2 regions of the Halorhodospira sp. 9621 genome follow, and region 2 is predicted to be linked to the other one. Evidence: predicted binding sites of a transcription regulator. Region 2 holds the regulator's gene; the other holds the start of a gene.
What was found. The regulator FliA, encoded in region 2, starts transcription of late flagellar genes. The targets are predictions, from matches to a motif close to GCTAAAGTTNNNNNNNNNNCNGCCGATA.

Region 1 (7,065 bases), on a different contig from region 2:
AACCCGCTTTCACCGGCCGACCTGGTCATCGACCACTCGGTGATGGTCGACCACTTCGGCAACCGCCAGGCCCTGCAGCTCAACACCGAGATCGAGTACCAGCGTAACCGGGAGCGCTACGAGTTCCTGCGCTGGGGCCAGACGGCGTTCTCCAACTTCCGCGTCGTCCCACCGGGCACCGGCATCGTTCACCAGGTCAATCTCGAGTACCTCGGGCAGGTGGTGTTCCGCAACGACAACGGCGACACCCCGCAGGCTTACCCGGACACGCTGGTCGGAACCGACTCGCACACCACCATGATCAACGGCCTGGGCATCCTCGGCTGGGGCGTGGGCGGCATCGAGGCCGAGGCCGCCATGCTCGGCCAGCCGATCAGCATGCTCGTCCCCGAGGTGGTGGGCTTCCGTCTGGAGGGCAAGCTGCCCGAGGGGGCAACGGCTACCGACCTGGTACTGACCGTCACCGAGATGCTGCGCAAGAAGGGCGTCGTCGGCAAGTTCGTCGAATTCTACGGCGACGGCCTCGACCACCTGCCCCTGGCCGACCGCGCGACCATCGCCAATATGGCCCCGGAGTACGGCGCCACCTGCGGCATCTTCCCGGTCGACAAGGAGACCCTGGCCTACATGGAGCTCTCCGGCCGCGACCCGGAACTCATCGAGCTCACCGAGCAGTATGCCAAGGCGCAGGGCATGTGGCGCGAGACCGGTGCCCGCGAGGCCGAGTACTCGGACACCCTGTCGCTGGACATGAGCACGGTGGTCCCGAGCCTCGCCGGGCCCAAGCGGCCTCAAGACCGCGTCCCGCTGGACGCGGCCAAGACCAGCTTCAAGCAGACGCTGCAGGAGCACCTGCGTGCCCACCACGCCGTGCCCGCCGACGAGGCTGAGGAGCAGTACGAGCACGAGGGCGGCCACAGTGCGCCCGGGATCGACGATGCCCATGAACGGGGCGCGGTGGAGATCGAGATCGGCGGCCGCAACGAGATGCTCAAGCACGGCGACGTCGTCATCGCGGCGATCACCTCCTGCACCAACACCTCGAATCCGGCCGTCCTGGTCGCCGCCGGCCTGGTGGCCAAGAAGGCGCGCGAGCGCGGCCTGATGCCCAAGCCTTGGGTCAAGACCAGCCTGGCACCGGGCTCGCAGGTCGTGCCCGCCTACCTGGAGCAGGCCGGGCTCCTCGACGACCTGGAGCATCTGGGCTTCTCGGTCGTCGGGTTCGGGTGCACCACCTGCATCGGCAACTCCGGCCCACTACCCGAGGCCGTCACCAACGGCATCCGCGAGGGCGATCTCTGCGTGACCTCGGTGCTCTCAGGCAACCGCAACTTTGAAGGCCGCATCCACCAGGACGTTCGGGCCAACTACCTCGCTTCGCCCCCGCTGGTGGTGGCCTACGCCCTGGCCGGCACCATGGCGCGGGATCTCTACAACGAGCCGCTGGGCACGGACAGTCAGGGCCGGGATGTCTACCTCCAGGACATCTGGCCGACCCAGCAGGAAGTGGCAGACCTGGTCCGCGGCAACATCTCCGCCGGGATGTACCGTGAGCAGTACGCCAACGTGTTCGACGGCGACGCCGCCTGGCAGGCCATCGATGCCCCCCGCGGGGAGCTCTACGACTGGCGCGAATCCACCTACGTCAAGAACCCGCCCTACTTCCAGGGCATGAGCAAGACTCCGGAGCCGCTGCAGGATATCCGCGGCGCCCGCTGCCTGATCTACGTCGGCGACTCCATCACCACGGACCATATCTCGCCGGCCGGGGCCATCCACCCGGACAGCCCTGCCGGGCAGTACCTGCAGGAGCAGGGGGTATCCCCCAAGGACTTCAACTCCTACGGCTCGCGGCGCGGCAACCACGAGGTCATGATGCGCGGCACCTTCGCCAACGTGCGCCTGCGCAACAAAATGGCGCCCGGCACCGAGGGCGGCTGGACCACGCACGTGCCCAGTGGCGAGCAGACCAGCGTCTACGACGCCTCCATGCGCTACCAGCAGGCGGACACCCCACTGGTCGTGCTCGCCGGCAAGGAGTACGGCACCGGCTCCTCCCGTGACTGGGCAGCCAAGGGCACCAAGCTGCTGGGCATCAAGGCCGTGATCGCGGAGAGCTACGAGCGCATCCACCGCTCCAACCTGGTGGGCTTCGGCGTCCTCCCCCTGCAGTTCCGCGACGGCGAGAACGCCGAGAACCTCGGCCTGACAGGGGACGAGGCCTTCGACATCGAGGGCATCACCGAGCAGCCCCGCAGCGTACGTGTGGTCGCACGGCGTGAGGATGGCGGCGAGACGACCTTCGAGGCCCGTGTGCGGATCGACACCCCGCAGGAGTGGGAGTACTACCGTCATGGCAGTATCTTGCACTACGTCCTGCGCGGGCTCGCCGGCGCGGCCTGAGACCCCTCAGGCGTTGATATGGGCGGGGGTTGGCCACAGGCCACCCCGCCCCCGGGTGCTCCCCCACCGCCCCTCATACGACGTGCAACGGCCGCTGTGGGCCGTCGCCACCGCGGTCCGTCCCACCGGAAGAAGCTTTCGGGATCGCCCCCCTTTTTCCGAGACGGATTCAGTGTCGCACCCTCCGATGATTCCCATCGAGCGGTGTTTCCACCGGATATTCGAAAGCCTCCTCAGGCCGCGCCCGCCGGGATTTTCCGGGCGAATATCGATTCAAATCCCCGGTTTTTCGATAAAACCGCTCCAGCGGCTCCCGTGGCCGCCAACAGCGGCGACCGATAAGGATTGGGCAAATCGCCGCACACCCTTCACAAACGGGCAGTTGGCGCGTACTTATACGTTTTTCTGCAGTAGCCGCGCAGGGTGGCGCGGCAAGGCAGCGCACCCCGTGCGGCACCGCGCCCCCGAGCGTTGACCGCCACCCGCCCTTCTTGTTTATCTAACCCTGCGACATTTGGATGGTGCCCGCTCCATCTCCGGTCCGGTTGATTGGGCGGGTGGTTCGGAGGCTAACGCCTTTCATAAAAGGAGTAGCTACTATGAGAGATCGCGACGATTTCGTGGACTTCGACGACCCGAACAGGGTCTGGCCGTCCGGGCTGACCCTGCCGGAGGCGGAAGAGCTGCACAGCTACGTGCTGGACGGCGCGCGCATCTTCTTCGGCATCGCCGTGGTTGCGCACGTGCTGGCTTTCGCCTACTCGCCGTGGCTCGGTTAAGGGAGGATTAACACATGAACCAGGCTCGTATTTGGCTCGTAGTCAAGCCCAGCGTCGGCCTTCCGCTGTTCCTGGGTGTTGTGCTGCTGATCAGCCTGCTGGTGCACGGTGCTATCCTGACGAACACCAGCTGGTACCCCGCCTTCTTCGAGGGCAACGCCGCGGCCGAGATCCCGGCCTCGGAGATTGCCGAGAGCGACGCGCTGGCAACGCGCGAGTCGATGGTGTAAATCCGCCTGCGCGGATAGCAGCCCATTGACGGCTCGACACTGGGGCGGGGTCTGCGGATCTCGCCCCTTTTTCTCGTCAGGACCCCTCCATGACCACGCTAGACATCCTTGAACACCCCGACCCCCGCCTGCGAGAACCATCCGCGCCAGTGGAGACCTTCGACCAGGAACTCCGTGAGCTGGTCGATGACATGATCGAGACCATGCGCGCCGCCTCCGCCATCGGACTGGCAGCCCCGCAGGTGGATATCCGCCGGCGCATTGTCGTCTGTTGCACCGATCCGACACAGACGCCGCGCGTATTCATCAATCCGGAGATCACCGGCAGCAGCCTGCCCGGTTACATCGAGGAGCGTTGCCTCTCGGTCCCCGGTCAGCAAGGCCTGGTGGTGCGCCCCACCCGGGTCAGTGTCCGCGCTCAGGACACCAGCGGTGAGCGGTTCCACTGCAAGCTGGAGAACCTCGAGGCCGTCTGCCTGCACCACGAGGTCGACCACCTGGACGGCACCCTATTCATCGACCGACTCTCTTTCTGGCAACGGCTGCGGATGCGCGCCGGCCGCCTCCTTCGCCGCTAGCAGGCACCACGCAGACGCCATACAGGCGCTATGATTCGGTAGGGAATGGGTGCCCGGACGTAAAAGGGCGCCCGGGCACCCCGCTTGGCTGGTGGAGGCCGGTATGGACCGGCCTACCCCCCGGAGGAGACAGGAGACTAATGCGGACAGACAAAGAAAAACGGGGCATAAGCCCCGTTTTTCTTCACAACCTGCCGCGTCTGGCAGGCTCTCCCGGGAGGAACCTCCCCCACTCCGAGAGAGCGGGAGAGCCTCCTACCTGACCCGGGAGCGGGTGTCAGACCTGCCGCGGGGGCAGAGCGGACACCTCTTCAGCGGACTCGCTCACCGAGCTGACCGCAGCACCGCCGACCCAGTTGAACCGATCAGTGCTGAGCAGGATGAAGTGGATCACCAGGGCCAGCACGGCCAGCCAGGAGAAGATGCCGATCAGGACGCGGCGCGGATCGTAAAGCTTCCAGAGTCTCCACATGGTTCTATCTCCTTAACCAGCAAGCGGCGCGATTTGGGAAACAGCGGCGGTCACGTTGTGAACACCCTCGATGACGGAGCCGTAGCCCTCGGCACCGGGGATCCACGGACGCCAGGCCCAAGCGAGGAAGTGGGCCACGACGGCCACCGCCGTGAAGATCAGGAAGCTCTGCATGAAGATGCTGTGGAACTCCTTAGCTTCCTCATCGCTAAGGCCCGTCAGCGACATGTTATCGGCCATACGTTTCGTCCTCCGTTCAGCGTTTCAGCCGGTACCGCGCTCTACCCCCGCGCGGTAGGGGGTGGTCGCCCACGCTAACGTGGGACTTCCCGTGCAGCCGGCACCTGGGTGCCGACCTTCCTCAAAGCGCTGGGTCGGTACGCTGGGCCCGCCCAGTCTTCGAGGTTCGTTCGTGTGCCGAGCCCTTGCCTATCTGGTCCAGCGCTCGACCTCCACGATGACCTAAACACTAACGCAGGAATGGGGGCGCTGTGTGGTGGCGTATAACCGCACCCCTGTACCCCCTTGTGGAATCCTTTTCCCTCCACTTCAGTTTCCCGCGCAAATGCCGATATGGTGGACATGATGAATCATCGTACCCGGACCCTTGCAATCGTTTTCGCCTGCGCTGCGGCAATTTGCGTAAGCGCCGGGGCTGTCAGTGGGCAGCAGACGCACCGCATGGACCCGCATGGCGCGCAATGGCACGCCTTCGAGGGGCGTTCCGGGTGCCATATGGCCCACGAAATCCCCGGAAAAGGGGTGGCCTTAATCAGCTACCGGCATGACGGTCGACAGTATCTGAGTTTCTTCGCCAATCGCCCTCCCCGGGAAGAAATCGAGGGGGATCTTTATATTGGCGAGCCAGCCTGGGGCGGGGATCGGCGCCGCCATGTCGAGCCGGTGCGTCTGCACCCGGACACGCGGACACTGCGTTTCAGCCGCCGGACGACGCAGTGGCTACTCGACGCCCTGCGCGACGGGCGCGAGCCACAGATCCGCTACGAGGCCGGATACAGCGGGGAGCTGATCGAGATCGGGCTGACCCCGGCCGCCTTCCAGCGGGCGCTCGGCCACTACCGCGAGTGCATCGCCCGTCATGAGCGCGTCGACGCCGGCACCGCCACCCGCGGCCAGGTTATCCCTGGCCGCACCGGCGAACCCATGGCGGACAGTGACGGCCCAACCTGGGAGGGCAACCTCCCGCGCCTGCCGCGCGGGCCGCGCACCGAGGTCTACTTCGCCACGGGCAGCGACGACCTCACCCGCAACGCTCTAGACGAGATCCGGCGGTTCGTCCGCGCCGTCGAGGACAACCCGCACTGGGGCGTGGTGCTATCCATCGGCTATGCGGATACGCGGGGCAGTCCGGAGATCAACGAGCAACTTGCCGAAGCGCGCGCTGCGGCGGTCCGGGACGAGCTAGTGCACCTCGGCCTACCCGAGGACCGGATCGAGATCGAGGCGCGGCTTATCGACGAGGACAACGCTGAACAGGACATCCACGAGCTGGCGAGCAACCGCCGCGTGGAGCTGCGGACGGCCCTCTAGCCACCCGTCTTGTGCTGGCGATGGCAACCGCCGATCCTTATGATCGCCACCATGAGGATCGAACTGCCCGAGCATCTGCCCTTCGCCACCGAGCTTTCGGTGCGCATCACCGACGTCAACTACGGCGGCCACCTGGGCAACGACGCCCTAGTCTCCCTGCTCCACGAGGCCCGGGTGGGTTTTCTGGCCCACTACGGCTTCAGTGAGGGGGACTGTGGCGGAGCCGGTATCGTCATCAGCGAGCTGGAGGTAGCGTACCGGGCCGAGGCTTTCCACGGCGACGCCCTGACCATCGCCGTCGGCGCCGGCACGATCGGACGTAGTAGGGCCGAACTCTTCTACCGCGTCGAGCGCCCGGCAGACGCCAGGGAGGTCGCCCGTGCCCGGACGACCATCGCCTTCTTCGACTACACCGCACGCCGGCCGCGCCGCACCCCGGAGCCCTTCCGCGAGGCCCTCAGCACCTGAGATCCGCGCCGGCGCTCAGCCCTCGCCGCTGGTCAGCAAGACATCGCGCTCGCTCTCGTGGGCGACACGGCGGGCAACGCTGCCGAGCAGGGCACCCTGCCAGCGGGAGAGGCCCCGCGTCCCCATGGCAACCAGATCGACATCCGCCTCCTCGGCGAATTGACGGATCACCGTCGCCGGATCGCCGCCGCGGGCCTCGAAGTGGTCGACGCGATCCCGCACCGGCAACTCGTCCACGAGGCGACCCAGGGCCTCGGCGGTCTGCTGCCGCCCGTCCTGCAGGGCCGCCTGGAGCTCTGTAGCAGCCCCCTCGCCCGCCCCGTAGATCCGCTCCAGCGGTGTCGTATCGTGAACGCCGAGCAGCTGCAGCGCGGCGTCCGGGGCCAGGCGGGCGGCCGCTTCGACAGCGTGTCGCGAGCGTCCGGACCCGTCCACGGCCACCAGAACCCGCTGGTAACCGCCCTGCGGCGGGCGCTTGACCACCAGGATAGGCCCGGCGCGCTCGTGGGCCAGGCGCTCCGCGGTTGCGCCGAGGAACAGATCCCGTACCACGCGCCTCCCGTGGGCACCAATCGTGACCAGAT
Region 2 (7,065 bases):
GGCGGAAGAGCTCGTAGAGGTTCGGCTCGACCTCCTCCGGGTCGTAGCCGAAGTAGCTGGTCAGCGAGCCGTGGGGATCGAGGTCGACCACCAGCACCGAGCTGCCGCGCTGGGCGAGCAGCCCGGCCAGGCTGGTGACGACGGTGGTCTTGCCGACGCCGCCCTTCTGATTGGCCACGGTCCAGATGCGCATAGGCCTGCGATCCTGCCCGCTAGCGGAGGCGGGCGAGTTCGTCTCCGATCCGGTCCAGGGGCAGCACCTGGTCGGTGAGCCCGGCCCGGGTCACCGCCGCAGGCATGCCGTAGATGACGCTGCTCGCCTCGTCCTGGCTCCACACCCAGCAGCCGTTATCCTTGAGCAGCCGGGCCCCTTTGGCCCCGTCGGAGCCCATGCCGGTGAGCACGATGCCCAGCACCCCGCCCGGGGCCAGCCGGGCCAGCTCGCTGAAGGCGATGTCGACGCTCGGCTTGTAGTGGTGGTCACTCTGCCCCTCGTAGGTGTAGACGCTGAGTGCGCCGCTACGCCCGCGCACCCCCAGATGCCGGCCTCCGGGAGCGAGCAGGACCTCGCCCGGGCGCAGCATGTCGTCATCGGCCGCCTCACGCACGCGCACCTGGCAGAGCTCGTTGAGACGCTCGGCGAAGGCCGGCGTGAAGGAGGCCGGCATATGCTGGATCACCAGCACGGGTACCGGGAAGCTCGCTGGCAGCCGCGTCAGCACCCGCTGCAGGGCCACCGGACCGCCGGTGGAGCAGCCGATGACCACCGCCTGCAGGTCGGCCAGGCGCGGAGCGCCGCGCGCGCCCCGCCGGGGGCCTGCCGCGGGGGCAGTGGCAGGCTCGGCTGCCGGGGTCGGGGACTCGGCCGGGGACTCGGGCGCGAGCTCGCCGCCCGTCCTCCGCCGGGTCGACGGCGCCGTCGAGGCAGGGGTGCGCCGGGGTCGGTCGGCCTCACCGCCAGCCGGAGGGGGTGTCGGGGCGGGGGAGCGGGCCTGGGAGGCGGCCGCCTGCCCGCCCCGGGAACCGCCGCCGCGACGACCGCCGCCAAGCTCCACCAGCCGCTCGCAGAGCTGCCGCTGGACCGCTTCCATATCCCCGGAGAGGTCGGCGAAACGCTTGGGGATGAAATCGGCGGCGCCGGCCTCCAGCGCCTCGATGGTGGCCCGTGCGCCCTCGTGGGTGAGCGAGGAGAACATCAGGACCGGGGTGGGCCGGCGCTGCATGATCTCGCGGACCGCCGAGATGCCGTCGAGCTCGGGCATCTCGATGTCCATGGTGATGACGTCCGGGCACAGGCGCTGGGCCAGGGACACGGCCTGGCGTCCATCGCCAGCCTCGCCGCAGACCTCGAGACGCGGGTCCTGCTCGACCATGGCGCGGATGCGCCGGCGGAAGAAGCCGGAATCGTCGACCACCAGAACCCGAATGCTCACCCAGTCCTCCTCTACGAGCGACGCGCGCCCCGCGCCCGGGCGGCCTACAGCCGCTTGCCGTAGGCCTTGATCAGGCTCGGGATGTCGACGATCAGGGCGATCTGCCCGTCGCCGGTGATGGTCGAGCCGGCCAGCCCCGGCAGGCCGTGGAGCAGCGCGCCCAGGGGCTTGATGACCACCTCCTCGAGACCGATGACCTCGTCGACGACAAAGCCGACGGCCTGGTTGCCGACGATGACCGTGATGACCTGCCGCTCGTCCTCGGCCTCCTCGCCGTTGGCCATCTCGCGCTTGGTGGTGAGCACCGGCTCACCGGCCTGGCTGAGCCAGCGCTCCAGGAAGAACAGCGGCATGGCCTTGTCGCGGACGATGGCCACCAGGCGGTTGTTGACCACGTTGGTGCGCACGTCCTGGAGTTCGAAGATCTCGCGCACCACGGACATGGGCAGGGCGAACTTGCGCCCGGAGACCTTGACCATCAGCGTCGGCAGGATGGCCAGGGTGAGCGGCAGCTGGATGCGCATGACCGTGCCACGGCCCAGCTCGGAGTCGATGTCCACGGTGCCGTTGAGCCGCGAGAGACTGTTCTTGACCACGTCCATGCCCACGCCGCGGCCGGAGACGTCGGAGATCTCCTCCTTGCTCGAGAACCCGGCGTGGAAGATCAGGCTGTACGCCTCCTTGTCATCGAGCCGCGAGGCCGACTCCTCGTCCATCATGCCCTTTTTCACCGCCAGGCCGCGCAGCTTGTCCGGGTCCATCCCGCGCCCGTCGTCGGCGATGGTCAGCAGGATGTGATCCCCCTCCTGCTCGGCGGACAGGGTCACCGTGCCCTGGCGGGGCTTGCCGGCGGCCTCGCGCTCATCCGGGTACTCCACGCCGTGATCCACGGCGTTGCGCACCAGGTGGACCATGGGGTCGGCCAGGGCCTCGACCATGTTCTTGTCCAGGTCGGTGTCTTCGCCGCGGGTCTCCAGCGTGACCTCCTTGTCGAGTTGCCGGGCCAGGTCGCGGATCACCCGGGGGAAACGGCCGAAGACCTTCTTGATCGGCTGCATGCGCGTCTTCATCACCGAAGACTGCAGGTCGGAGGTGACCAGCTCCAGATCGCTGACCGCCTGGCCGAGGCGATCGTCGTCGAGCTCGTTGCGCAGGTTGGAGAGGCGGTTGCGCACCAGCACCAGCTCGCCGACGAGGTTCATGATCTCGTCGAGCTTGGCGGTATCCACCCGCACCGAGGCCTCGACCTTGTTGCCGCCACCCCCGGCATCGGCACCCGTGCCACCCTTGTCGGCACCGGCACCACCACCGCCCCCACCACCCTGGCCGCCGCCGGCGGCCGGCTTGCGGGCGGGGGCATCGGCCTGCGGCGCCGCCGGGGTCGACTCCGCCGCAGCGGCCGGCTCGGGCTCCCGGGGGGCCGCCGGCGCGTCGGCCGCCTGCGGCTCGCCCGCCTGCGGCTCGCCAGCCGCGGCCGCGCCGGGTGGGGGCGGCGCCGAAGCGCTTTGCGCATCGTCGCCCGCGCCTTCGACCGCCGGCGGCGACGCGTCCTTGCCGGGCGCTGCTCCGGGGCCGTAGAGGCTGTCGAGCAGCTGCTCGAACTCCTCCTCGGTGATCTCGTCGTCCCCGCCGCCCGAGGCCGGTTCGGCGGCCTCCGCGGCCGGATCCTCGGCCACCGGCTTGCCCTGGTGCTGACCTTTGCCGTGGAGCTCGTCGAGCAGCTGCTCGAACTCAGCGTCGGTGATCTCGTCGCCGCCTCCGGAGGTGGCGGCCTCGTCGCCGTCGTCCAGGGCGGTGAGCAGCTCATCGAACTCGGCGTCGCTGTCGTCGCCGGTCTGCTCTTGCTGGGAGGCCGGCTGCTGCTCCTGCGCTGCCCCTGCGGCGGCGGCCGGCGGCGCACCGGCATCCGCCTGCTTGAGCCGGTCGAGCTCCTGGAGCAGCTCCGCCGAGGCCGGTTCCGGGTCGCTGCCGTTCTCGATCTGCCCGAACTGCGCGACCACCACATCGAGCGCGCGCAGGACGGTGTCCATCAGCTCCGGCGAGACCTGCTTCTCGCCATTGCGCAGCAGGTTGAAGACGTCCTCGGTGCGGTGGCAGACCTCAACCAGCGGATCGAGCCCGAGGAACCCGGCGCCCCCCTTGATGGTGTGGAAGCCGCGGAAGACCGAATTGAGCAGATCCTGGTCCTCGCCGTGCTGCTCCAGATCCACCAGCTGCTCGCCCAGCCGGTCGAGGATCTCCCGAGACTCGACCAGGAAGTCCTGCACGATGTCGTCGTCGAGGTCGATGGCCATGCTCGGCCTCCGCTGTTGTTGGGCTTCTCGGTGCCCGGGCTAAAACCCCAGGCTCGACAGAAGATCGTCCACTTCGTCCTGCCCGCTGACCACGTCGTCGCCACCCTTGCCGGGCATGGTCGGCCCCTCGCCGCGGCGCATCCGCTCGCTGGCCACCTCGGCGTCCTCGGCCGGCCGGGTGGAGGGCTGCTGGCCTTCCTCCTCGAAGCGCTGCCCGGAGATGCGCACCAGCTGGACCAGGTTCGACTCGACCTCCTCGACCAGGGCGATGACCTTGCGGATGATCTGCCCGGTCAGGTCCTGGTAGTCCTGGGCCATCAACGCCTCGTTGAGCTGATCGCTGATCTGCCGGCTGTCTGCCTGGACCCGGTTGAGGAAGCCATCCAGCTCGCGGGAGAGCTCGCGGAAGTCCTCGACATTGAGCTCGCGGCGCTGGAAGGCCTGCCAGCGCTCCGCCAGCCGTGCCCCCTCCTCGGCCAGCTCCTGCGCCAGCGGCGCACTGCCCTCGATCACCGTCAGGGTGCGGTGGGCGGCCTGCTCGGTCATCGTGATGACGTAGTTCAGGCGCTCGCGGGCATCGGGGATCTCCTGGGAGGTGATATCGGCCAGGCGCTCGTCGTAGTTGAACGCCTTGATCGCCTCGTGCAGATCCCGGGTCAGCGTCCCCAGCTCGCGGAAGAGCTCGGTCTCCCGCAGGTGGGTCAGGTCGTCGATGACCGTCTGGGCACCCTCGCTGTCCCCGGCGTCGACGTGCTCCAGTAACTGCTGCGCGGCGCGGCGGTACGCCTCGAGGTCGGCGCCGCTGCTGCCCTGCTCCCGGCGCATGCTGCTCATCCCCCGCCTGCCTGGACCCGCTCGAAGATCTTGTCGATCTTCTCGCGCAGCGTCGCCGCGGTGAAGGGCTTGACGATGTAGCCGTTCACCCCGGCCTGCGCCGCCTCCATGATCTGCTCGCGCTTGGCCTCGGCGGTGACCATCAGCGTGGGCAGGTCCTTGAGATTGGCGTCGGCACGGACGTGCTTGAGCAGTTCCAGACCGGTCATGCCCGGCATGTTCCAGTCGGTGATCAGAAAGTCGATCCCGCCCTTCTGCAGGATGGGCAGCGCCGTGTTGCCGTCGTCGGCCTCGACCACGTTGTTGTAGCCGAGTTCGCGCAACAGGTTCTTGATGATCCGCCTCATCGTGGAGAAATCGTCCACAACGAGGATCTTCATGTTCTTGTCCGCTGCCACATTGCCCCCCTATCTCGAGGCCTTGCCAAAGCCGTGCTACGCCGTTCGTTCCTGCTGCTCGCGCCGCCACTCCCCGAGACGGTTGCGCAGCTTGAGCATGATCCGGCCGTGGATCTGGCTGACCCGCGACTCCGAGACCCCGAGCACCTCGCCGATCTCACGCAGGTTGAGTTCCTCATCGTAGTAGAGCGCCATGACCAGGCGCTCGCGCTCGGGCAGCTCCCGGATCGCCTCGGCCAGCTCGCCCTGGAACGCCTCGTCCTGCAGCATGGCCAGGGGGCCGGGGTCGTGCCCGGCGGGCTCGTGGGGCTCGCCGGTGCCCGGATCCTCCTGGTCGATGCTGAAGACCTTCGCCGAGGACACATCCTGCAGGATATTGTGGTATTCCGCCACCGAGATCCCCAGGGCCTCGGCCACCTCGTGGTCGCGGGCATCCCGCCCGGTCCGGTGCTCGATGCTGCGGATGGCTTCGGCCACCTCGCGGCCCTTGCGGTGGACCGAACGCGGCGTCCAGTCGAGCCGGCGCATCTCGTCGAGCATGGCGCCGCGGATGCGGATGCCGGCGTAGGTCTGGAAGCTCGCCCCCTGGGAGGAGTCGTACTGGCGCGCCGCCTCGAGCAGGCCGATCATACCGGCCTGGATCAGGTCCTCGAGCTGCACGCTCGGCGGCAGGCGGCTGGCCAGATGGTGGGCGATCCGCTTGACCAGCGAGGCGTGGCGGGTGACCAGATCCTCGTCGCCCTGCTGTGCCACCGCGGTGTACATCGCGTGACCATTCATCAGGTCACCTCTCCCCCCATGCTGCTGTATTCGATCAGTCGCTCGACGAAGAACTCCAGGTTCCCGGTGGCCCCCGAGGGGGTCGGCCACGCGTCGATTCGCCGCGCCAGATCACCGAACGCCCGCGCCGAGGGGCTGTTCGGGTAGGTCTCGACCACCGGCTGCTGCTTCTGCACCGCCCGGCGTAGGCGATCATCCTCCGGGATGGCGCCGATGAAGTCCAGGTTCAGGTCGAGGAAGCGCTCGGTGGCCACGGCCAGCTTCTGGTGCAGCATCTGCCCCTCGCGGCGGCTGCGCACGCGGTTGGCGACCAGGTGGAAGCGCTCGACCCCGTAGCGGTTGAGGACCTTGATCAGGGCGTAGGCATCGGTGATCGACGAGGGCTCATTGCAGGCGACGATGACCAGTTCGCGGCAGGCGCGCACGAAGCTGACCACGCTCTCGGAGATGCCCGCCGCGGTGTCGACGAGCAGCACATCCACCTCGCGCTGGAGCTCGCTGAAGCAGCGGATCAGCCCGGCGTGCTCGGCGGCGGTGAGCTCGGCCATGCGCTGGGTGCCCGAAGAGGCGGGCACGATGGTAAAGCCGCCGGGGGCCTCGACGAGGACCTCATCGAGGCTCGCCTCGCCGGCGAGCACGTGGGAGAGGTTGAGCTTGGGCGACAGGCCCAGGGCCACGTCGACGTTGGCCAGCCCCAGATCGGCGTCGAAGAGCATCACCTCCTGGCCCATGCGACTGAGCGCAGTGGCCAGATTCACGGAGACGTTGGTCTTGCCGACCCCGCCTTTGCCGCCGGTGACGGCGACCACCTTGACCGGTCTGGTTTTCGCCATCCTGCGCAACCCCGCCGCCTGATCGAGGCCTGGCTCTGTCAGGAACATGCGCCTCCCCCACCGAGAGCCAATGCCAGGGCTTCCTCGTCGGCCTCCTGAACGTGCTCGTCCAGCAGCGCACACGCCCGGTGCACGAGTGTATCACCCCTGGCCGCCTGAAGGTCTTCCGGCACCCGCTGCCCCACGGCCAGATAGGCGATAGGCAGCTTGGTGCGCAGGGCGCAGGTCATCGCCCCGCCCAGGCTGGAGGCCTCGTCGACCTTGGTGAAGATGCAGCCCACCGGCTCGGCGCCGGCGAAGGCGCTGACCGATTCGGTCAGCGTCGCCATCTGGGTGGCCGCTGAGAGCACCAGGTAGGTCTTCACCAGCCCCTCGGCGCTGCCCAGGGTCTTGAACTGCTCGGCCAGACGCACGTCGCGCTGGCTCATGCCCACGGTGTCGATGAGCACCAGGCCGCGGTCCATCAGATCGTCGACGATGGTCCGCAGCTCAT

Region 1: a site for FliA is predicted at 5,009-5,036, ahead of LRF89_RS01715 (MotY family protein). Genes of this name have one in related genera too.

Annotation. Positions count from the first base shown of each region.
Region 1 is NZ_JAJNRD010000002.1:91,573-98,637, forward strand. Features, by position in the region: gene acnA (aconitate hydratase AcnA) at 1-2,403, shown strand, start outside; gene pufB (light-harvesting antenna LH1, beta subunit) at 3,003-3,182, shown strand; gene LRF89_RS01695 (light-harvesting protein) at 3,197-3,412, shown strand; gene def (peptide deformylase) at 3,502-3,990, shown strand; gene pufA (light-harvesting antenna LH1, alpha subunit) at 4,268-4,462, opposite strand; gene pufB (light-harvesting antenna LH1, beta subunit) at 4,475-4,702, opposite strand; gene LRF89_RS01715 (MotY family protein) at 5,144-6,013, shown strand; gene LRF89_RS01720 (acyl-CoA thioesterase) at 6,065-6,481, shown strand; gene LRF89_RS01725 (universal stress protein) at 6,497-7,065, opposite strand, start outside.
Region 2 is NZ_JAJNRD010000020.1:24,189-31,253, forward strand. Features, by position in the region: gene LRF89_RS09670 (ParA family protein) at 1-193, opposite strand, end outside; gene LRF89_RS09675 (protein-glutamate methylesterase/protein-glutamine glutaminase) at 213-1,433, opposite strand; gene LRF89_RS09680 (chemotaxis protein CheA) at 1,478-3,727, opposite strand; gene LRF89_RS09685 (protein phosphatase CheZ) at 3,767-4,552, opposite strand; gene cheY (chemotaxis response regulator CheY) at 4,558-4,941, opposite strand; gene LRF89_RS09695 (RNA polymerase sigma factor FliA) at 4,996-5,739, opposite strand; gene LRF89_RS09700 (MinD/ParA family protein) at 5,739-6,572, opposite strand; gene flhF (flagellar biosynthesis protein FlhF) at 6,611-7,065, opposite strand, start outside.